2 regions of the Anaerobacillus sp. CMMVII genome follow, and region 2 is predicted to be linked to the other one. Evidence: riboswitches for the same ligand, from Rfam matches in the RefSeq annotation. Region 2 holds a riboswitch; the other holds the start of a gene.
What was found. A riboswitch is a leader RNA that binds a small molecule or an ion and turns the genes downstream of it on or off. The one in region 2 is predicted to bind glycine.
Positions count from the first base shown of each region.

Region 1: it holds a riboswitch for glycine, as region 2 does, so the genes downstream of both, H1D32_RS11110 (ACT domain-containing protein) here and gcvT (glycine cleavage system aminomethyltransferase GcvT) in region 2, are expected to answer to the same signal.

Region 1 covers NZ_JACEHK010000008.1:89,119-101,316, forward strand. The annotation lists gene H1D32_RS11085 (DHH family phosphoesterase) at 3-1,259, shown strand; gene H1D32_RS11090 (YtzC family protein) at 1,338-1,634, opposite strand; gene H1D32_RS11095 (YtxH domain-containing protein) at 1,992-2,336, shown strand; gene H1D32_RS11100 (PRC-barrel domain-containing protein) at 2,466-3,206, shown strand; gene H1D32_RS11105 (PFL family protein) at 3,280-4,641, opposite strand; gene H1D32_RS11110 (ACT domain-containing protein) at 4,657-4,926, opposite strand; glycine riboswitch at 5,059-5,136, opposite strand; partial or broken gene H1D32_RS11115 (MFS transporter) at 5,336-6,564, opposite strand; gene H1D32_RS11120 (5'-3' exonuclease) at 6,814-7,701, shown strand; gene H1D32_RS11125 (carbon-nitrogen hydrolase family protein) at 7,938-8,825, shown strand; gene H1D32_RS11130 (GNAT family N-acetyltransferase) at 8,937-9,623, shown strand; gene H1D32_RS11135 (DUF4349 domain-containing protein) at 9,758-10,648, shown strand; gene H1D32_RS11140 (hypothetical protein) at 10,843-11,301, opposite strand; partial or broken gene H1D32_RS11145 (NAD(P)H-dependent flavin oxidoreductase) at 11,625-12,198, shown strand, end outside.
Region 2 covers NZ_JACEHK010000010.1:61,769-73,966, reverse strand. The annotation lists partial or broken gene gcvPB (aminomethyl-transferring glycine dehydrogenase subunit GcvPB) at 1-980, opposite strand, end outside; partial or broken gene gcvPA (aminomethyl-transferring glycine dehydrogenase subunit GcvPA) at 980-2,323, opposite strand; partial or broken gene gcvT (glycine cleavage system aminomethyltransferase GcvT) at 2,350-3,446, opposite strand; glycine riboswitch at 3,713-3,839, opposite strand; gene H1D32_RS13795 (DEAD/DEAH box helicase) at 4,023-5,714, shown strand; gene H1D32_RS13790 (YqhG family protein) at 5,692-6,483, shown strand; gene H1D32_RS13785 (YqzE family protein) at 6,712-6,891, opposite strand; gene comGG (competence type IV pilus minor pilin ComGG) at 7,020-7,397, opposite strand; gene comGF (competence type IV pilus minor pilin ComGF) at 7,387-7,860, opposite strand; gene H1D32_RS13770 (type II secretion system protein) at 7,820-8,155, opposite strand; gene comGD (competence type IV pilus minor pilin ComGD) at 8,142-8,594, opposite strand; gene H1D32_RS13760 (competence type IV pilus major pilin ComGC) at 8,591-8,839, opposite strand; gene H1D32_RS13755 (hypothetical protein) at 8,913-9,506, opposite strand; gene H1D32_RS13750 (hypothetical protein) at 9,493-9,903, opposite strand; gene H1D32_RS13745 (hypothetical protein) at 10,002-10,229, opposite strand; gene H1D32_RS13740 (hypothetical protein) at 10,219-10,479, opposite strand; gene H1D32_RS13735 (ParM/StbA family protein) at 10,632-11,012, opposite strand; gene H1D32_RS13730 (hypothetical protein) at 11,157-11,504, opposite strand; gene H1D32_RS13725 (hypothetical protein) at 11,662-11,802, shown strand.

The DNA.
Region 1 (12,198 bases), on a different contig from region 2:
CAATGTACCGTTTATATACACACAATGATTTAGATGGCGTTGGTTGTGGCATAGTGGCCAAGTTAGCTTTTGAAGGGAATGTTGAAATTCGCTACAATTCAGTTATGGGATTAGATTTTCAGGTATCACGATTTTTAGAGAAACCGAAGAAGGATGATTTACTTTTTATTACCGACTTATCAGTAAATGATAGTAACGAAAAAGGGTTAAATGATTATGTAGGAAAAGGTGGAAAGGTCCAATTAATTGATCACCATAAAACAGCTATTCATTTTAATAATTATAGCTGGGCAAATGTTCAAGTTAAATATGATGATGGTCGATTAGCCTCGGCTACAAGTTTATTTTATGATCATTTGAAAAAGGAAGGTTATATCAAACCATCAAAATCGGTTGAAGAATTTGTAGAACTAGTACGTCAGTATGATACATGGGAATGGGACCAAAACGGAAATACACAAGCTAAGCGTTTAAACGATCTATTTTTCATGCTTTCAATTGATGAGTTTGAAGAACGGATGGTTGACAGGTTGAAAAAGAATGAAACGTTTGCTTTTGATGACTTCGAAGAAAAAATGCTAGCGTTAGAGGAAGAAAAGATCCAACGTTATGTTCGCAAGAAGAAGCGTGAGTTAGTTCAGTCGTTTATTGATAATTATTGTGTTGGAATTGTTCATGCTGAGTCGTATCATTCAGAGCTCGGGAATGAATTAGGAAAGGATAATCCTCATCTCGATTACATAGCAATTGTCAGTGTCGGGGGGAAACGGATGAGCTTACGCACAATTCATGACCATGTTGATGTCTCGGAAATTGCTGGAGTGTACGGCGGGGGAGGACATGCCAAAGCTTCTGGTTGTTCATTAACCCCTGAAGCCTATGAATTTTTTGTCGCAGAGCCATTTAAAATAGAGCCAATGAGAGCCGATGCTTTCCGTAATCAATACAATCTAAAGAACTCTTTATACGGCTCTCTTTATGAGAATCGAGATGATGATCAATTTTTTGTTTATTCTTCCGAGGAAGAGCAATGGGTTGTAGAACTAAATGGATCACCTCTAGATGAGGAGTTTTTATCTTTCCAGGAAGCGGAGAACTTTATTAAACGCCATTATTCAGCATGGCTTGTAAGAGATGAAGTCTTTGTCCAATTCCTAATGGAGAATGTCATTGAGCTTAAGCTTTATGCTGCTGAACAAGGCGATATTGCTCCTTATCTCTTAAGTGGGGAAGGAGATCAGGAATTATACTCTCATTAAAAAGATCGAGGACGATATATCGTCCTCGATTCTTTGTACGTACCTATGACAGGCATACTATAATTCGATTTATATGTCTTAAATACCACGAATCATCACAGTTTTTGTTTCCCGTAACTGATGCTGTGCCTCTTCTAATTGATCTCGTTGTTCAGGCGAAGCTTGTGCTAATAACTCATTAATTTCCTCATCTAATTCCATAATCTGATTCATGATAAAAGGATATTCTGTTGGGTCATTTTGCTGAATTAATTTCACATCTAGTAATTCTTTATGAGCACTTTCAATTGTTTCATGTGCTCTGGATAAATAGCTATCAATTTGATCTTTTTGTAGCAATGTGATCGCCTCCGTTTGAACTTCATACCTTTTCATTATTTGTTCACTTTGAAGCTTTTATGCAAGGCTGTTTACGAAAAGAGCCTTATGCAAAAAGGCTTTTCACAAATTATGTAGCTTTTGTGTTTGCACGTCTTACGAAAACCTTGCAATATAATTAATTGGTAAGAGAGATACAAGTGTTTCTTTTTTTTGATCTGCCAGTTTACAGTAGCAACCTAGCAAAACAGGTAAAGTCACCACCAAAGGTGAATTTTTGCGAAAGATGTTTTATGAAAAATGAATCGGGTATAGCTTACTAAGGGCAACGATAAAGGAGGAACTCGTTTTCAGGTAAGGGAATAGCAAAATGGACAAGTCTATAACACTATAACTTTACAAGGAGTGATGATATTGGATAATCAAAAAGGATTAATTATCGGGACATTAATTGGTAGTGCGGTTGGGGCAGCAGTCGCCGTACTTACAACACCAAAATCAGGACCAGAGTTACGAAGTGATATAAATGAACAGCTTGAATACGGTAAGTTAAAGGCCGAGGATGCAGCGATATTATTAAAAGAAAGAATGGAGGCATTTACTGAAATAATTGAAGAGAGCTCATCAAATCTTTCTGAAACGGTAGTAGAAGAAGCCAACCAGATTGTTCATGAGGTAAAAAGAGCACTAGAATTACTCCGAGAACAAGATGACCTTGATGCGACAGAAATTAAGAAACTGGTGAAGAGTGTGATATGAGATGAAGTTTCATCAGGTAAAGAAATTGGAAAAGCTGTAAACAAAGAGCTAGAAGTTATGAAGAAAGAAATTGATATGTTAGCAAAGAAAATTTCATAACAAAATTCAACATTTAAAGGAGTGTTAGTTTTGTTGCACAATATTAAAGAGTTGAAGAAGTTTGATATTACAGCCATGGATGGGCCAATCGGAACGGTTCACGACTTTTTGTTAGATGAAAAGGACTGGGAAGTGCGTTATGTAGTCGTTGACACCATGAAGTGGTTACCAGGGAGAAAGGTATTAATCTCGCCAATGTCAGTTACAGAATTTGATTTCGTAAATGGAAACATCAAGCTTTCACTGACTAAGGATAAAATTAAAAGTAGTCCACCGCTTGAGACAGAGTTGCCATCAAAGCAATACGAGGCAAATTTCGTTCATTATTATGGTTTAAGATCATATTGGAGTGGAGATAGTTTTCAAGGAGAATTTACAGATTCAACGGAACTAACAAAGCAGCTTTCAGAAATTGGTGCTGAAAGAGAACTTGTAGGAAATCAGACGTTACGGAGTTTTGTAGAGGTCTCAGGATATACAATTGAAGCTGTTGATGGACCAATTGGTCATGTTGAGAACTTCGTGATCTGTGATGAAACATGGAAGTTGCGCTATCTAGTCGTCGATACAAAAAATTGGTGGATCGGCAAACATGTACTTATCGCTCCACAATGGATCACTTATGTGAACTGGTCGGATCAGGTAGTTCGAGTAGAGTTACAAAAAGAAGCAATCAAAAATGGTCCTGAGTATGACCCTGAGAAGGGAATTACAAGAGAATTTGAAGATGAATTATTTACAAAATATAATAAGTCGAAGTTTTGGCTATAAAAAGGAAATGGCGAGGAGAAACTTCCTCGCCATTTGATGTTCATAAACTATTTATGAACATCAGTGTAAATAGCTAGTTAATTAAAGCCTGAAGTGGAGCCGGAATACGCCCACCTCGTTTAATTAACTTGTCAGAGTTGAAAGGATTAACACCCATAACTGGTGCTCGACCAAGAAGGCCACCGAATTCAACCATTTCTCCTTCTTTCTTACCTGGGACAGGAATAACGCGAACTGCAGTCGTTTTTTTATTGATCATTCCGATGGCTGCTTCATCAGCGATCATCGCTGATAAAGTCGCAGGGGAGACGTCGCCAGTTACAGCAATCATATCAAGTCCTACGGAACACACGCATGTCATTGCTTCAAGCTTTGATAATGTTAAAGCACCATCAGTAATCCCACGAATCATGCCGTTATCTTCGCTTACAGGAATAAAGGCACCACTTAAACCACCTACATAGGAACTGGCCATAGCACCACCTTTCTTTACAGCATCATTCATTAACGCCAAAGCAGCAATTGTCCCATGTGTACCAACGCGTTCAAGACCTATTTCCTCCAGAATTTCCGCCACACTATCGTTAACAGCATTTGTCGGGGCAAGTGATAAGTCCATAATTCCAAATGGAACATTTAACCTTTCCGCAACAACTCTACCAATCAATTCACCAGCCCTTGTTATCTTAAAGGCCGTTTTCTTGATGATTTCGGAAACACCACCGAGATCAACGTCAGGAAAACGCCGGAGAGCATTTAGAACGACCCCTGGTCCACTAACACCAACATTCAATACGACTTCACCTTCACCAGAGCCATGAAATGCCCCGGCCATAAACGGATTATCTTCAACTGGGTTACAAAACACAACGAGCTTTGCACAAGCCAAGCCATTTTGTTTTTTGGTTCGCTCTGCAGCATCTTTTAATATGTACCCCATTTGACGAACCGCATCCATATTAATCCCTGTTCGCGTTGTCGCAACTGAAATAGAAGAACAAACACGTTCAGTTACGCTTAATGCCTCAGGGAGAGCATCTAGGAGTGTCTGATCTCCTTTAGAAATGCCTTTATGAACCAGTGCCGAATAACCACCGATAAAATCAACGCCTAGTACTTTTGCAGCTTTATCAAGAGTTTTTGCTAGTTCAATTGCTTGTTCTTTTGTTGCATTTCCTAAAATTTCAGCGATAGGAGTAATTGATATTCGCTTATTAATGATCGGGATTCCATACTCTTTTTCAACTGTTTCAGCAACGGTTTTTAAATCCTTAGCGTAAAAGGTAATTTTCTCATAAACGCGGGTGTTCATTTTTTCAAAGTCTGAGTCAGCACAATCGCGTAGACTAATACCCATTGTCACTGTACGTATATCAAGGCTTTCCATTTGAACCATTCTAATTGTTTCTTGCATTTCTGCTAGTGCAATATTCACTCGTAACGCCTCCTCTTAGACTCGATGCATAGCTTTAAATAAATCTTCGAGCTGAATGTTAATTTTCAAACCCATTTCATGATTAATAGGTTCGAATTGTTCTTGTAGCTTATTAAGGCTATCAGTTTCTGATACATCTACTAGCATCATCATTGTAAAAAAATCTTGGAGGATCGTTTGACTAATATCTAAAACATTCACGTTATTCTTGGCCAAAACATTCGTTACCTTTGCAATAATACCTACTTGATCTTTACCAATCACACTTACAACTGCCCGTTTCATTCATTATCACCTCAAATTTTAATGGTTACCACAAACTTTAATGAATTAACTCGATAAAGTTTCTAAATACAAAAAAGATTGGATCTCTCCAATCTCACGGGCAATCGAATAACGTACACAAAAATATGTAGTGGTTACTCTTCTGTCCTTTTGCCTGAGATTGTGAATCCTTCGGCGCCGCATTACTACGGACTCTCCAGAAGCTGCTCCTACTATAGTTTGATCCATAGTATTCATCGCCTGCTTTTTTAAGATAGTATCAAGATATTGTGAAATAGTCAACAAATTATTTTGAATTTTTAGGGAACTAGGATAAAGTTCATAACACCTAAATAGCCATATTAAGCTTCCTAATGACGATAAATTGCATTATTAAGAAAAAGAGCACCCAAATGGATGCCCTAAATTGTTATTGGTTTATTTCTCGTATTTTTTGATCTGATGGGAGGAAGAAGGTTAGCAGTCCAAGTAAAGGTAACGCGACAACAAAGAGCATTGTATTCGTTAAGCCGATCCAGTCTGCGATAGCTCCTAAAGCAACTGAACCAATCGCCCCCATTCCGAAAGCTAAACCAACAATTAACCCAGATACCATACCAATTTTACCTGGAACAAGCTCTTGGGCATACACGACAGATACCGAGAAACTAGACAAAATTATAAATCCGATCGCGCCAAGCAATAGATAGGACAAAATAGGTCCAACATGTGGTAAAAGCAACGCCAATGGAGCGGATCCTAGCATCGATAACATTAACACGTTCCGTTTTCCATAACGGTCGGCTAACGGTCCACCAGCAAATGTTCCAACAGCTCCAGCGGCCAAAAAGATGAAGATATAAATTAGTGCCCGGTCGACATCAATATTAAACTGTTCCATTAAATAAAAGACGTAAAAGTTTGAAATACCGGCATGGAACCATGAACGAGCAAAAACAAGAAATACAAGAAGAGTAATCGCATATACAATAATTTTCTTCGTTTCAGGGCTACGTGCAACTTGGGCTTTCTGGGCAACCTTTTTCTTTGCTATTAATTGAACTTGCTCTTGATACCATTTAGCAATGTAGATTAATAGTCCAATAGCAAGAGCGGCAACTAAGGTAAACCAAATCGCCCCAAACTGCCCAAACGGGACAATAAGTAATACGGTGATTAATGGGGCTAATGCTTGACCGGCATTACCACCAACCTGATAGATGGATTGCGCAGTACCTCGTCGTGGCCCAGCAGCCATATAAGCGACACGTGATCCTTCAGGATGAAAGGTTGCTGAACCTAGACCGATAAAAATAACCGAGAGAACGACAAGCCAGAATGACGGTGCATAGGCAAGACCTAATACTCCGAAAACGTAAAACCTAGGCCAATGGGTAAGGCGAATGGTGATGGTCGTTTGTCCGTATAGTAGCCGACGACTGGCTGGATCAGTGAAGATGTTAAGTTTAGCGCAAAAGCAATTAAGCCGAGTTGGGTAAAGGAAAGTCCCATTGATTGTTGTAATATCGGGAACATAGCTGGAACAACCGCTTGAATAGCGTCGTTAAGTAAATGAACAAAGCCGATAATTAAAAGGATGTTATACATCGTTTTTTGTTCGGGTAAGGCAGTTGATAATTGTTTTTGTTGTATGGCCATATGTGTTTCTCCTTATTTAGATAGTCTAAATATATCTTACCATTTTATGAAAAATCTTTGAACAGAAAATAATGAATATTAGTATTGAACTATCATTCTAGTGCTATTTTGGTAAGATCGTATTTATGAGTGTAGAGTGTAAAGTGTAGAGTTTGTAGATAATGCTTCGGAGCAATCTTACATTAACTTTCAACTTTACACTCTACCCTAGTAAAGGGAGTGATTTTCTTGTCAAACAAAGAGACTTTAATGATTATTGATGGTATGGCTCTTCTTTTTAGAGGGTATTATGCCACTTCATATAGCGGGTATATAATGAAAACATCCAAAGGTGTCCCAACGAATGCCATTTATGGCTTTGTGAAGTATATGCAAGATGCGATTCGCACATTTGGCCCGACTCATGTTTTATGCTGCTGGGATATGGGAGCGAAAACATTTCGAAATGAGCTTTACCCAGCTTATAAGGCAAATCGTGGCGAGGCACCAGAAGAGCTAATCCCACAATTTGATTTAGTAAAAAAAGTCGTCGAGAGCTTTAATATTCCAAACGTTGGAATTGAAGGGTTTGAAGCAGATGACTGTATCGGTACGATTGCTAAAAAATATAGTCAAGAGTTGCATATCCAAATCCTAACAGGTGATCACGATAGTCTACAGCTTATCGAGGAGAATATCCATTCCATTATCATGAAAAAGGGTATGTCAAACTATGAAGTCTACACATTAGAAAAGCTGTTAGAGGAAAAAGAACTAACACCCGCACAATTCATTGACTTAAAAGGATTAATGGGAGATACAAGCGACAATTTTCCTGGTGTTAAGGGAATTGGCGAAAAAACCGCGATTAAATTGTTGAAAGAATATCAATCAATCTCTGGTATCCTAGACAATTTACCAAGTCTTTCAAAAGGAATTCGCACTAAGATTGAAACCGAATTGGAGATGCTTCATTTGTCTCGTAAATTGGCGGAAATTCATTGTGAAGCTCCTGTAGATATTGAACTAGAAAAATGTCTTCGAAACATTGATGAAAACAAAGTAACAGCGATGCTTGAAGAACTAGAATTTAGTCGCCTTCTTAAAGATAAATCGTTTATTGAAGGATTAAAAATGGATATTCAGCCACTATGTTAGTACAAAAAATGGGTCAACACTTCAAGTGTTTTACCCATTTTTTTCTATACTTTTTTAAGGGAAAATCATATAGTATTGAAACCAATTATGTTATGATCATTTTGTTGCTTTTTAGAGAAAGCTGTTTTCGAATAGAATGTTGCTTTTCAACCACATAAAGTTAGTGAATAGCCGCAAAGTTTACGAAAAGAGCATTTGAGCAATACAAAACAAACGGTTATAGAGGGGGTTTTGATATGAAGATGCGCGTTTCGGCTGTTCAATATCATTTACACACAATTTCTAGTTTTCAGGAGTTCGAGGATCAAGTAACTCACTATGTGAAGACTGCTGCAGAATTTAAATCTGATTTTGTCCTTTTTCCAGAGTTTATTACAACCCAGTTAATGTCAATTAGGGGTGCTTCAGAGGAACCAATGACGATCCAAGACTTACCACAGTTTACGCTGAGTTACCACCAGATTTTCAGTACACTAGCTAAACAATACGGAATGCATATTATTGGTGGCACACATGTTATTGAAAAAGAAGGAAAACTATATAATGTTGCCCACATGTTTTATCCAGACGGGAGAATTGTTGGTCAACCAAAGCTTCATATCACTCCTACTGAGGTTGAAGAATGGAATATTCATGGTGGCGATGGCTTACAAGTGTTTGATACTGACAAAGGTCGAGTGGCAGTATTAACGTGTTATGACATTGAATTTCCTGAAATTGTTCGAATGGCCAAAGCTATGGGCGCAGATGTTATTTTCTGCCCATCTTGTACAGATGATTCTCACGGTTTCCACCGAGTTCGTTATTCTGCACACGCTAGAACAATTGAAAATCAAATATATATAGTTACAACTGGTACAGTAGGCTCACTGCCAACTGTTGATTTTATGAGAATGAACTACGGTCAAGCAGCAATTATTACACCAAATGACGTCCCTTTTCCTCAAAAAGGTATCCTCAATGAAGGGGATATAAATAACGATATGATTATTACTGGTGATCTTGACCTATCCTTATTATACGAAGTACGTGAAGCAGGTTCTGTGACAACATGGCGCGATCGTAGGACTGACCTATATCCTGATTGGGAACAATTGACAAACAAGGGTGAAATGATCGGTTAGTTTTAAAGTGTATAGTGTAGAGTGTAGAGTTGAGTTAGTAAGGCTTCGTTGCTTTACGGTCAAAAACTCTACACTTTACACTCTAAACTCTACATAGGAAGGGTGTCATTCTTGTACAGAAAGGAAATATTTCATTTTCACGAGGGGAAGCCGTTTAAGGTTGTTGTAAGAAACTATCAGAAAAATGATTCTGAAAAGTTAATCGAAATTCAACGAGAAAGCTTTCCACCGCCTTTTCCGTCAGAGCTATGGTGGAATGAGGAGCAGTTAACTAACCACGTAACACTTTTTCCAGAAGGAGCTTTATGTATTGAAGTAGATGGAGTGCTGGCTGGATCAATGACAGGCTTGGTTGTCACATTTGACCCAAGTCATCCACAACATACCTGGGAAGAAATAACCGATAATGGCTATATTCGAAACCACGAACCAGATGGAAATACCTTGTATGTGGTGGATATCTGCATACGACCTTTGTTTCGTAAGTATAAATTAGGAAAAATTTTAATGGATGCTATGTATGATGTCGTTGTCCATAAACGGCTGGATCGCTTGTTAGGTGGCGGAAGAATGCCAGGTTATCACAAGTTTTCTTCTGAATTGACTCCTGAACAGTATTTAGATAAGGTTGTTAAAGGTGAAGTGAAGGATCCAGTTATTACATTTTTACTTCAGTGTGGTCGAACTCCTGTAACAATCGTAGAGAATTACCTAGAAGATGAAGAATCTCAAAATTATGGTGTGTTGATGGAATGGAAAAATCCATTTAAACGAGTATTTAGCTTGCCTAAAGGGTAGGCTTTTTTCTTTGGTTTTTCATATAGACATTTTGTATAGGTAAACTTCACATAAAGGCTACCAGCGATGAAAATGATTTTTTTGAAACTATTTACTCAAAGGAATCGTCTATATAAGAAAAGGGTGGGTGTATTATGAAAAATATAATCAGAGTAATCGTTTTCGTTTTCATCATCTCAATGTTATTTGCATGTAGTGGGAGAGAGCAATCCCAGTCTTCGTCTGATTATGCGTCAGAAGGCCCGATGGAATCATCTGAGGAAAAAGCCTCAGATGGTTATGGTGGTCAAGCTGACGATTCGGTTCATAATCGAAGCTACAACGAAACAGAAAGAATGGTTATCTACAACGCAAACCTTTCTTTAGAAGTAAAAGATTTTCAAGTGACCGAGGCATTTATCCAAGAAAAAGTGGCTACTTTAGGAGGATATATTATCGAATCTTCCATTTATCATACTGGTACTGACCAAATGAGTGGTAATTTGGTTGTGAAAATTCCACAAAAACACTTTCACAGTTTTATAAACGAAGTAGAAACGGCGAGTGTAAAGGTAATCGATCGAACCGTGAGTGGGAACGATGTTACAGAGGAATTTGTTGATTTAGAATCTCGACTACGTTCAAAACGAGTGGTCGAGGAACGCTTGCTTAGTTTCTTGGAAAAAGCAGAAAAAACAGAAGATCTCCTAAAAATATCGAGTGATCTTGGAAGAGTTCAAGAGGAAATTGAACAATTGCTCGGTAGAATTCAGTACTTAAAAAATAATGTTGACTTCTCAACGGTTTCTATTTATTTGAATGAAAATAAAATCAATGTGGCTACTCTGCAAGAAACGGAAAATCTAAATACGTGGGTTAAAGCGAAAAGCTTATTTATGGACAGTGTTAACGGGATTATTTCGTTTTTCTCAGTGATCATTGTTCTAATGATTGGTTTAAGTCCTATTTTGGTATCGGTGTTTATCGTAGGCTTTGTCATATTGTTACTCCTAAGGAAAAAGAATAATAAACCTTTTGAAGGCTAAGCCGTTCAAAAAATCATGCCACTTTTTCATGTGAGGAAAAAGTGGCATGATTTTTTAGAAGATAAGAAAAAGTACTCGATGTCTAACTTCAAGCACCTTTTGCTTTTCTTATCTGCATTGGGGCAGTAGATGATTGTAAAATACCTAGGAGTATTATTCAAGAGATGAAGCTACATCAATTAGGGTTTTTAGTTCTACAGGCTTTTGATGCCAAGATAATAGTTGAAATCATCTTTCTCTATGAATAAGAAATCAAAGCCTGAACCAATATCAGTCCGATAAATGGCTTTACTTCCATCCTTTAGTTTAACGGTTTCTCCTGAGATCCCTTTTGAGATAGGTTGATAAAAAGTGTCAATCTGCACCTTTGCTTGTGAATGTTCATTATAATAAGTAACTGTAATATGTTTTTGTGCTTCGCTATAGCTACCACCGGAATGAGTAACTTCAAATGGGAGATACCTCGGTAATAAGACTTTCTTATGAAATTTCCCCTCAAACTTAGAAACGGCTTCCTCTATTGTATACTCTTCTCCTAGTGGGTTATCAGGAGTAATTCGTTTTATCCCATCTAACAATTCATCAGCTTGGACAAGGTTTATAGGTGTAGCGAGTATACATAAAAACAAAAAGAATATGTTACTTATTTTCATGATCATGGCTCCTTTCGTTTTTTTATTGTAGTGTTATTAAATTTTGTTTAACAAGCAGATTTATTCCAACGATTAACGTAGAAAGATTTTTGATTTTGTAAGTCAAGTGACAAATATCATCATTTTCAAAAATATTTATTACCTATTATTAGTACTAGGTGACAAATGTAACTTGTGTTTATAGTCGTAAATTTGGTAGGATTTTATTTGTATAAGAGAATAGAGAATGCTTTCTTTGAGAAAATAGAAATACTTGGTAAAAAGTTACTATTTTTCTTGAAAAAAACTGGTTTTGAGGAAATAAATTTTGAGGGGGAGCTCAAATGAATATACCACAATTAAAAATTGCTCACATGACACCAAAGGTTCCAATTATGCAGGGAGGAATGGGAGTTGCCATTTCATTAAGCGGTCTAGCTTCAGCTGTTGCTAATGCAGGTGGAATAGGGATCATTTCAGGAACTGGTATTCCAATTGACGAAATGAGAGCGCAAATTCGTAAAGCTAGAGAATTGACAAATGGTGTTGGCTATATCGGAGTTAATGTTTTGTTTGCCATGACTGATTTTGCTAATACAATTAAAGCTGCTATGGAAGAAAAAGTTGATTTTATCATCTCAGGAGCAGGGATTTCTCGCGATATGTACCAGTGGGGCAGAGAATACGGCGTTCCAGTTATTTCAATTGTATCGTCTGGAAAGCTCGCAAAAATTTCACAGAAATTAGGTGCAGCGGCGGTTGTTGTTGAAGGGTTTGAAGCAGGTGGACACCTAGGAACAGATCGCCCGTTATTTGATATTTTACCGGAGGTTGTGGCGGCTGTTGATATTCCGGTCATTGCAGCTGGTGGAATTATGAATGGAGAAGATATTGCAAGAGCCCTAAAAATGGGAGCGT
Region 2 (12,198 bases):
GTTTCCATAGAATGGTTTTACACGTCCAATAGAAAGCGGAATGTTGTAATCAAAGAAATAGCGATCTCCATCTTTTTAATAACTGGTTTTGGTAAAAATGGGATTAAATCCTTTTTACTCCAACTGGTCCAGAACCTGGTCCGCCGCCTCCGTGTGGTCCTGTAAAGGTTTTGTGAAGGTTTAAATGAACTACATCAAGCCCATATCCCCTGGTCTTGCAATACCTAAAATTGCATTTGAGTTTGCTCCATCATAATAAAGCTTTCCACCTGCATTGTGGATAATTTCAGCCATTTCAACGATATTTTCTTCAAATAAGCCGAGTGTATTTGGATTTGTTAACATTAAAGCAGCTGTATCTCACCAACGACTTCGCGAAGGTGCTCTAGATCAACTAAGCCTTTTTCATTAGATCGTACAGTAATCGTTTCAAAGCCTGCTACTGTTGCAGATGCTGGGTTTGTACCGTGGGCAGAGTCTGGAACAATGACTTTCGTACGGTGATAGTGACCATTTTGTTCGTGATACGCACGGATTAACATTAGTCCAGTCCACTCACCGTGAGCACCAGCCGCAGGTTGTAGAGTTACTTCATCCATTCCTGTAATTTCTTCTAATGAGACTTGTAAATCGTATAATAATTCAAGCGCACCTTGAACCGTATTTTCATCTTGTAATGGGTGAATATGAGAAAAGCCTGCTAATCTTGCTATATCTTCATTAATTTTCGGATTATACTTCATCGTACATGATCCTAGTGGGTAAAAACCAGAATCAACCCCATGGTTACGATTGGAAAGTGCAGTATAATGGCGAATTAATTGAAGCTCAGAAACCTCTGGTAATTCAGGCTCTTCCTCTCTAATAAACTCAGACGGGAGTAGGCTAGTAAGATCCATTTCTGGAACATCTAACGCAGGTAAACTGTAGCTAATTCTTCCGAATTTACTTTGTTCAAAAATTAACGGTTGATTTTTCATTATTTTACTCCCTCCAATACTTAAGAAGACGATCAATTTCGGCTTTTGTTCTAAGTTCTGTAACCACTACTAACATGTGATTTTCTAATTCCGAATAATCTCTACCTAAATCATACCCTCCAATGATACCTTGTTGAAATAACAGCTCATTTACTTCTTTCACTGGCTTTGAAAGCTAACAACAAACTCATTAAAAATCGTATTTTCAGGGTCTAAGACCGTAAACCCTTGATCGACGAATGATTTTTTTGCATAGTTAGCCTTTTGAATATTTTGTAGTGCCATTTCTTTTACTCCAGTTTTTCCTAAAGCCGTCATCGCAACAGATGCTGCAAGTGCATTAAGCGCTTGGTTAGAGCAAATGTTTGACGTCGCTTTGTCACGACGAATATGTTGCTCACGTGCTTGAAGAGTTAATACAAACCCACGCTGTCCTTTATCATCTGTTGTTTGTCCTACAAGTCTTCCCGGAACTTTACGCATAAGTTTATTAGTCGTAGCAAAATAACCACAATGAGGACCGCCAAATTGTTGTGGAATTCCAAATGGTTGCGCGTCTCCGACTACGATATCAGCACCAAATTTTCCTGGTGGCGTTAATGCACCTAAAGCTAAAGGATTACTTGATACGACAAAAAGACCTTTACCAGAATGGGCAATCTTTTCGATTTCTCCTAAATTTTCAATGTTTCCAAAGAAGTTAGGATATTGGACAATGACACATGCCGTATCATCGTTGTATTTCTCTTGCAGGTCATGTACGTTTGTAACACCATTTTCTATTTCAATCTCAATCACAGTCAGGTTTTGACCTTTAGCGTTTGTTTTCAATACATCTCTTGCTTCAGGATGAACTGCCTTAGATACAAGAATCGTTTTCTTTTTGTTTGTCCAGCACTCATCATTGCTGCCTCGGCAAGGGATGTATGCCCATCATACATTGATGAGTTGGCCAGATCCATTCCTGTTAATTCACTAATCATTGTTTGAAATTCAAAAATGGCTTGCAGTTCACCTTGAGAGATTTCCGGCTGATATGGAGTATAAGCCGTATAAAACTCAGAACGCGAAATAATATGATCAACGACTGATGGTATGTAATGCCCATACACACCAGCCCCTAAAAATGATGTGTACTCTTTGCTATTAGCATTTTTACTCGCCATTCTTGATAGCTCTTTTACTGTGTCAGGCTCAGAAAGTGCTTCTTTTAAATTCATCTCCCCTTTAAAGCGGACCTTCTCAGGAATATCAGCAAATAACTCTTCAACAGACTTAACACCGATAGTCTCCATCATTTCTTGCTTATCTTGCTCGGTTACTGGCAAATAACGAAATTTCAATTTACTTCCCCCTTAAATGTAATGGATTAGCCTCGTTTATAGAATGGTGTTTTCACAACTTGTGCTTTTAAGCGCTTTTTCCTTACTTGAACCTCAACAACAGTATTTAGTGGAGCAAACTCAATATCTAGAAGAGCTAAACCAATATTTTTCTTAAGTGTTGGTGATTGCGTACCGCTAGTAATTACCCCTACTTGAGTATCGCCTACAAAGACTTCATAACCTGTTCTTGGTATTCCTTTATCAACCATTTCCAAACCGACAATCTTTTTATGTAAACCTTTTCTTTTTGAAGCTTTAATGTTTCTTTTCCGAAAAAGTCACTTTCTTTATCGACCTTTACGGCAAAACCAATTCCCGCTTCAAGAGGAGTAATCTCCTTCGTTAATTCTTGACCGTATAAAGCTAAGCGTGCTTCAAAGCGTAGCGTATCTCTTGCACCTAGTCCACAAGGTAGGATTTCTTCATCTTTACCAGCCTCTAAGATTGTTTTCCATAAGAAAGCAGCATCCTTTTGCTGACAATAAATCTCAAATCCATCTTCACCAGTATAGCCAGTTCTTGATACTAATGCTTTAGCACCTTGAAGATCTACTTCATCTTGAAACTTAAAAAAAGTTATCTCAGAAAGGTTTGTCGTCGTTAGCTTTTGTAATACTTGCTCTGCAAGTGGCCCCTGTATCGCTAGCTGCGCAACCTCATCAGATATATTGGTAAGTTCAACATTTTCAAGTAAATGTGAAGCCATCCACTCAAAATCTTTCTCAATGTTAGAAGCATTGACAACAATTAAGTAATCAGTATCAGATTTTTTATAGATGATTAAATCATCGACTGTTCCACCGTCAGCATAACACATAGCTGTGTACTGAGCCCCACCAACCTTTAGCTTGGACACATCGTTCGTTACTAAACGTTGTAAATATTGTTCCGCTGCCTCTCCAGTAACTGTAAACTCGCCCATATGTGAAACGTCAAATAGACCGACTCTTTCCCTAACTGCTTCATGCTCTTCTTTGATACTACTAAATTGAACAGGAAGATCCCAACCGCCAAAATCAATCGTTTTGCCACCATACTCTCCGCAAACTTCAAAAAGTGGTGTTCTTTTTAAGACACTCATTAGACTAACCTCCATCTGTTTTATTAGCTTTAGTTTTTATAATTATTTGTAGCTTACTCCCTAAATGTCGAACTCTTTCAATAAAAATAAATGGCTTAAAATTATGAATTTTTCGCTTAAAAGTTAAAAAAAGGACAGAGAAATACACAGTACGTGTATTTCTCTGTCCTTAAACCAGAAAGTTTATTCCATAAAATTATATAGGAATTATCCTCGTGGGTGGTCAAATAAGCCAATAGTAAGATTACTGACACTCTCCAGAGTTGCGTCAAACAAGAGTCTTTTTGCCTGAGAGATTCACGTTTCCGTTTGCTCCTTCGGCGCTGCAGCGAAGCTTTTTATAGCTTTAAATCTCGCTTTTAGAAATATTGCAGTCTCTCCCCATGTTTTCATTCGCCATTATTCTATTAGTAAGAGTTACTCATGTTTTTCGACTTCTTTGTCCATACTAAATCATATGACTATTTAGATAGACTTGAATGTGAGTGTAATTAGCACGCCCATAAACCTATCCTATCATTACCTAAGTTTGATTGGCAATCATTATTTTTAATTACCAAGAAAGGATCGGTGTCCATGAATATTACGATTAATTTTGATCCTTCATGGAAAGAAGGATTGCTAAAAAAAATGGAAGATGATGGCCCTTGGTCAAGTTGGGAGTTATATAAACTAGCCCTCGAAGCTGAAAAAAACCTAGTAATAAATGAATTTTTTGGACTTGTGGCACCTACGCATCTTCCAAACTTAACGATATTTCCCCACCAACTAGAGGTGGCAAAAAAAGTCATCGAAGAAATGAATGGCAAGGCTATTTTAGCTGATGAGGTTGGCTTAGGAAAAACAATCGAAGCTGGCTTGATCTTAAAAGAATACATGATCAGAGGCTTGGTAAAAAAAGCTTTAATATTAGTTCCAGCTTCACTTGTTTCCCAATGGGCACAGGAGCTAAATCAAAAGTTTTTTATTCCTGCAGTCCCACAACGAAAAACTTATGTCTGGGAACAATGTGATGTCGTTGTTGCATCTATTGATACCGCAAAACGTAACCCACACCGTGATATTGTCCTAAAGCAAAACTATGATTTAATCATCATTGATGAAGCTCATAAACTAAAAAACAAAAAAACAAAAAACTATGAATTCATTCAAAGTTTAAAGAAAAAGTTCTGTTTACTATTAACGGCAACTCCGGTTCAAAACAAGCTAGAAGAAATCTTTAATTTAGTCTCACTATTAAAACCAGGGCATCTTGGTGATGAGGCAAGTTTCGATGATGCCTTCCGGACGAATTCACGATCACCTAAAAACGATGAAAAACTACGTGAGCTTGTTAACAAAGTAATGGTCAGAAACCGTCGTGAAGATACGGGAATTGAGTGGACAAAACGGATTGTCGAAACGATTACGATTCCTTTTTCAAAAGAAGAACAAGAATTGTATGATGCTGTAACAGCTTTAAAAGAAATCGGAACGAACGAAGATGATACAATTATTAAAAGTCACTTTTCTCTATTAACACTGCAACGGGAAGTTTGTAGTAGTCGTGAAGCTGCTTTTTTAACTTTAAAAAACCTGATTGAAAAGCTTCCTAATACACCAGAAATTAGTGAAGTTATTCAACCACTCTTCAAAAAAATCGAACAAGTGAAAAGAAATTCTAAAGCTGAAAAAGCATTAGAGCTGATCCAAAAGATTAATGATAAAGTAATCATTTTTACTGAATATCGAGCTACCCAACTTTATTTACAATGGTTCCTAAATCAACATGGGATTAGTTCCGTACCATTTCGTGGTGGCTTTAAGCGTGGAAAAAAAGATTGGATGAAGCAACTTTTTAAAGATCGGGCTCAGGTCTTAATTGCTACTGAAGCCGGTGGCGAGGGGATAAACCTTCAATTTTGTCACCATATCATCAACTACGATCTCCCATGGAATCCCATGCGAATTGAACAAAGAATTGGACGTATTCACCGTTTGGGGCAAGAAAAAGATGTTCATATTTATAACTTTGCGACTGAGAACACCGTCGAGCAGCATATCTTGTCGTTACTTTATGATAAGATCCGCCTGTTTGAACGTGTGATAGGCGAATTAGATGATATCTTAACGAAACTAGACTTAGACAATATCGAGGATCACATCTCTGATATTCTCACTAAATCGAAAAGTGATGGTGAAATTCGCGTGAAAATGAATCACCTTAGTGAGTTAATTAAATTAAATGAAGGAGCGAATCATAGCAATGCAGCAGCAGGACATTCATAATTTTTTAGAACGCTATTTTAGAGCAAATGAAAGTCCCATTCTTGAAAATAGTAATGGCTATCTTCACGTTCAGCTATCAATAGAATTAGATAAATTGCTCATGAACCGTCCCTTTTACTGGCATTACTTAGAAAAAACAGGTGGGACGCCTAACCCAATGGAGATGACGTTGATCACTAATCCAGAAAACTGCAGTGAAGATAAAAAAGGAGAACAAATTCATTTTGGTTCACCTAGGTTGCATCAAATTTTTCAATCTGTACAACAGTTAGGTTCCTACATTCGATTATTCGAACAAATCCCTATCGAAAATCGGATGAACTCAACCGCTTTACATCCTTGGCTCTGTTTAAATGCCAAAGTTTCCTATCAATGTGACCGAAAAAAAGACATGCTGTTTTCTTTAGGGCTTAATCTAATTACCGGAGCAGTGAAAGATCAATTTCATGATTTATTGTTAACGAAAACACTTACCCCAAAAATACCAGATTTCTGCTTTACATTATCGCCTCTAATTACGATAACTAGCGGTCTAACAAGACTTGAAAATGTCATACGGACAATTATCGCTGATGACAATCACGAATGGGCGGAAGAAGCCCACGGGCGTTGGGACGATGATTTAAGGCTACTAGAAACTTTTTATGAGGAATTAGAAACAAAGCCAGAAAGCTACTATTTAGAAATCGAAGCTTTAAAAGAGCAATATGAACCTAAAATTAATATTAACATTATTAACGGTGGTGTATTTTACCTAAGTAATCAATAAGAAAGGGGCAAGCGCCCATTTAAGCCCCGACATGCAAATGTTCTTTGAGAAAAAAAGTGTGCTCTTTCACTTTTATTCTCGAAGGTTTTTGACCTCGAGGGGCTGATCGGTGGAGCTAGACAGTTATTACGTTGAAATTTTATAAATTCTTATCTTTTAAAAAATGAGGCTGTTTACTCAAAGGACAGTGTGGTAGTTGTCACTTTAGAAAACAGCCTCATTTTCTACTTATTTACTTCTTTTAAACAATTGTGCTAACGCGTAAGGAATTAAGCCAAAATAACGATACGCAAATGGATCCTTATTGGCTTTTCGCTCTTCCTTCATCGCTTTGCGCTTCTCACTTGGAGTATCGACATAGCTGACAAATTGCTGTGTCACATATTTCACGTAATCATTCGTTTTCATTTTCATTCACCAGCTTAGTTTTTTCATTAGTATTGCCAATTTGTGCAGTCATTATTCTAAGTAATGACAGATGTCTTTACCATACCTCTCAAGCTACCTAAGATTGTTTTGCTTATCCTATACCTTTGCTACTCTAACCATGGTAAAACAGTCTTCTTATTTTCATAATAGTAAAATAGCACTTGTTTCGAGTAGTTTTCTTTTGTTTTACTTATTAGGTGGATCGATTTAATTCCGGTCTTTACTTTATTGACAACAAACGTAACTTCTCCTTCTCCATAGTGAAATTTCCCTGTAAAATGATCTCTACTATCAGAATGTAACATCTTAGAAATATCAACAACACCCATTTGTAATAGGGTTTCAGCTGTATAAAGGTCACCTTCTTCTTTAAGGAGATATTTTTCTTGGCTGTATTGAGCCAATTGAAAAGCAACAAAGCTACAAACCAGAAAGAGGATGACCATAGTGGTTGGTAAGATAACACCTCTTTGATCAGCCATCATGCATAGCCTCTAAAGGCAGAACATGTGATAGTCTTCTCTCATGGGTTTGCTGATAAAGATCCTTAACGATCACATCTATTCCATTTTTCCACTTTAAAAATGTCACCTCAGATACGTTTTGTAAGACGATTTCTTGCCCTTTATTGTTTACTTGCCTCCTAATTCGTTGTTGAAACATGGAGTACGTGACTTGTTCATTATTTGCTTGGTTTAAATACAATGTATTATTTACCACGAAAACCGTAGCTGCTCTATCAACATCACTAGCCAACTGTTGAAAAAATAATGAAACCTCCATATGATGCAAAAGCTTTGGTTCATGAGAAATTAATTTCATAAATTGAGGAATTAGTGAGCAGATAACGAGGAAAATCGAGAAGGAAATTAATACTTCAATTAGGGTAAAGCCCATGTTTTTTTGATTATCTTTTTCCACTTGCGCATTTTTCATATTGTCGGTCATTGGCAGCCCTCCAAGCAATACATGCTTTAAGCTCTTGACTCTCTTCTTTTACAGTTGTGGTGATTTTGTAGATTGTATCAAGGTCAGTAACCTCCGTTTCAAGATTACCGTTTTCCTCATAAATCCATCCTGTTATCGTCTTTGAAAGTAGATTCATTGCCTTTTTTTCTTGCTGGATGGCCATCCGCTCTTCGTAAACAATTGCTAAGGTTGGTATTAAAATCAGTGTAATGACGATTACTACCATTAAAGCTGTCATTACTTCGATCAAAGAAAATCCTTTACAATTCCTCAATGTAAAATCTTCCCCTTCCTAGTAACATCACTAGGCGGAAGCGTTGTTCTCCCATTCGTATCGTTAAGCTTCCAGATTTCTGAGCGTTACCATTTGGAAGAAATGCAATGTCTGTTAAGGTCAACGTTCCTTGGACGAAAACAACATCCTCAGGTTTGTATGGCCTCCTGAAAATAACGACTCCTCCTTGGCGGATGACATATTCTTTACTTCCATTTAAAAAGACAACGGTTGTCGTTAATTGTTTACTCATTGCCAGTTGTTGCGCATAGTAAAGATCCTGTTGCAGTTGGTACATAAACTGCTTTTGATCACTAGCTTTCATCGTGGATTCAAATTGAACAAGTGGAATTGCTGAAACAACAGCAAACATAAATAAAACGAGGGTCATTTCAAGTAAGGAGTGGCCTTTTTCATTGCGAAGAAGGTGTTTCATCATTTCACTTCAACAGCTCTAGTCACAGTATTGAGTGTCAGCTCAGTACCGTTTGGACAGACGATCGTATCAACATACTTCCCTTTTAAATCTTCCAGAGATTTTGGGTACTCTTTTTTCTCTACATAATAAGCTCCAACCTGTGCTTGCAATAAATCAATTGTCGCCTCGCAGCCACGCTGACTAGCAATATCATTGTTATTTGTCATGTTTGGGATCGCTACTAGAAGGAGGATTGAGATAATCATCAAGACAATCATCATTTCAATGAAAGGGTTCGATAACATATGTTTTTTTATGGAGATTATAGGGGTTTTTACTTCACTCTATACTTTCTACAATCTGTTCTACAACTTTTTCTGACTCTCCTTGTTTATACTTTTCAATAAAGTCACAATAAATGATCTCTAATACACGCTCGAGTGTAAAATGATGATCTGGGTGGATTTCAGCAATATCAGCTAGCATTACCTCTCCACGAAGAGCTTGCTTTCTATTCATCCTGTATTGAAATGTTGCTGATATGATCTCATTCTTTTTTAACTTTCTAACTGGTATCACCTTTTCTGTTTCAAAGAAAGCAAAAGAGTTTTTCCTTTCCTCCAAGAGAACCTCTTTTGTGGTAACAATCATTTTTGTCTCTCGTTCCAATAGGAGACTATAAACCATTTCAAAATTGGGTACCTTCTTCACCTGGTTAATGAAATCATTCCACAGAAGTTCAATCATTTTCTGCTGAGTGAAGAGAGCTCCACTTAATTCGGATATATCCTCACATAGTACTTTCATTCTAAAATAGTGGCTTCTTGGAACATTTAAATCAAGAAATACACTCGAGTAATTAACAATGTTTAGCCATGTAGTTTTCATTTCTGTTGACTTCTGGAGTAAGTTCTTCTTGCTATAGGCCTTCAATGATGATCTCCCCACTTTCTATTCTTAATGCTTCCATAAATATTCTGTACGCTGCCATCCGAATACTTTCATAACACCAATCCACAGACTTATTAACAATCAGTGAATAAAGTTCTTTATCCGGATTAATATGAACCATTAAATTACTCGTTTGATAATCTATTTCTGGAAGTTCGTAATTCAATTCAAACGCCTTCTTAATTAGACCTGTACAGTATTTCTTTTCAGACAATCCTGATAATCTTGAATACAATAATACTTTTTGTTTATCAAGCTTTGAAACTGGTATTTTAATATCATGTTTTTTATCAGAGCGTTTTTTTCTAGGTTTAGAGATTTTTAGTTTTTCTTTTTGTGGTTCGGCTGCCCTTGGGCTAAACATTGGATTTAAATTCAAGTCCTCTCTTCCCCCTCTCTCGTACTTTTATCTCAAATATCTCTGGGTCGATGGGTCAGTGGGTCACATTTTGACTTTTTCCAATAGGGTAGAAGAGGCTAAAGTAAGTCAGCTACTAAACTCATATCGTTATTGGTGTGTATCTCTTCGACTATTATGGGCTGTTCTGGTATTTGTGAAAAATTATTATTTTGAGAATGTAAATAATGAAATAAAACCGACTTTACATACCCAGAGAAATTTGGATGATTTGCACAATGTTCATATAGTTCTTTTTGATTAGGACAATCTAAATTAAAGCTAATGGCCTTACGTTTAAACACCATGAATAATCCTCCCTATAGCATGAAACCCCATAGCATTAGCATAAAGCGCATTTGGCATAGGCGCGACACACTTGAAATATGGCTGTAAATAGTCAGCAATTACTGAAGCTTTCCCACCAGCAGTCCAAATCATATCATCTGAGCCCCATTTTTTGCCTAACTCCCCTGCTATCCTTGCGACAAGTTGCTTATCGTTTATTGATTTATTCGTTTCAAAACCGAAAGGTAATGTTCCACTTTCGCGATCCACATATCGACGATCTTTTAGCGTTACGTAATTAATTGTTTTACTACCACCATCAATAACCCTGACAACTCCATCTATTGGTTTTGACCAAAAAGCGGCCCCACCTTCAGCTGCAACATCTACCGATCTAATAACAACTTCCTTGCGTTCCCCATTTACTGTAATTTCCCATCTTCCCTGGAGTAACTGCTTAAGTCTCTTTTATTTTCTTCATTGTGATTTACTATTGGTAGGCCTGTGATAAGTCTAATCTCTTTAACGTTAGCTTGGTGTAGTGCTGTTAAAGCTAAGATCCTAGTATCTTCATGGTCCTTCTGTTCAGTCATCATTGACCTATAGAATTCACTTTCTCTCTCAGCTAAATCTCCTACATAATATTTTTCCCCCTCAAACTCGACTTCCAGATCGTTATTCGAATGGCGATTTTTTAAATTCCTTTCCCTCGCTTCACCAACAAATGAAGCAAAATGAAACATTTTTTGCCCCGTGAAAATTTTTACATTTCTTCTACCAAAATCTCCTCCTACAATATCCATTAACATCCACTCTCCTTTTATGTTAAACCTACATCAAACCTTATCGTGAAATTTACCCTATTGGTTTGATGCAGGTTTTAACCTTGATGATAATGAATATGAGAGTATGGTTGTCCAATATGACAATCTAAAGGGCAGTTATTTTTAATTTTTCCTCTTAGTTATCGGCTGCCTTTTTACTAGTCGATAGCATTTGGTTAAATGATTAAATTCATTATCAGTGAGCATATGTGAGTGGGCTATTTTGTTTCTAATTGGAGTTAATTTTGATAGGAGACTTAACTGTTTGGCATCGAAGTGGGGTAGCACATGGGGCAAAGCTTGGAAGTATTCGATCAAGTTCCTATAGAGCTGATTTTCCGCTAAATAGCGCTTAACAAGATGAGTATAACCATAGTTGTTAATCAAGTTAGTCAAGATGATTTGCCTCAATTTACTTTCAATAACAAAGAACATACCATAGGCTTCTTTCATTTTTTCGAGGTCATTCATAATTGGAGCTCCCTTCGAGGATTAAAGTGGTTGAGGATAATTGTTAATTTTCTACATTTTTTGATAAAATCCTTCTATGTAAAACAAATAATTTCGAGACGATTTCATGGGCAACTATTATTTTATGTACTATCGATACATTCGTGGAGAAAAGATCATGATAGTTATGGATTTTAATAACGGGAGATTAAGGCATTTTGATTTGAAGTTTTTAAAAACAGATGAGGCTGATGAAGAGTTAAAAGGTTATATGAGAAGTATCTGGAAGTCGCATGTTGAAAATATTCGGTTTGGATAAAAAGATAAAAGATAAAAAAACCGTCTTGCCCAATAAGAGGCATTTTGCTATTATGAAATTATCAAGATGGAGTTTACAGATTGATAGATATTTTACTAAAACAGCGTGAGCTGATTGATGATTTTTAACCAAATGCCGGACCGTTGGTTCGAAAGTGATTTTAATACTAAGTTACCTAGGTGAGGTCTGTTCAATACAACAATTTATGAGACAAGTGTCTGTTTTTATAGACACTCAAAATAGGAGATTAGCAAGCTACAGTATTTTACTAGTAGGTTGCTTTTTTATGTTTTCTTCACCGTGACTCCCAGCTATATTGTCACACGAAAGTTTGTCCCTATCATAATTTGTTGTTTAAGGTTTTTACTAGTTTTTCCGCTATACATAGCAGTTGTA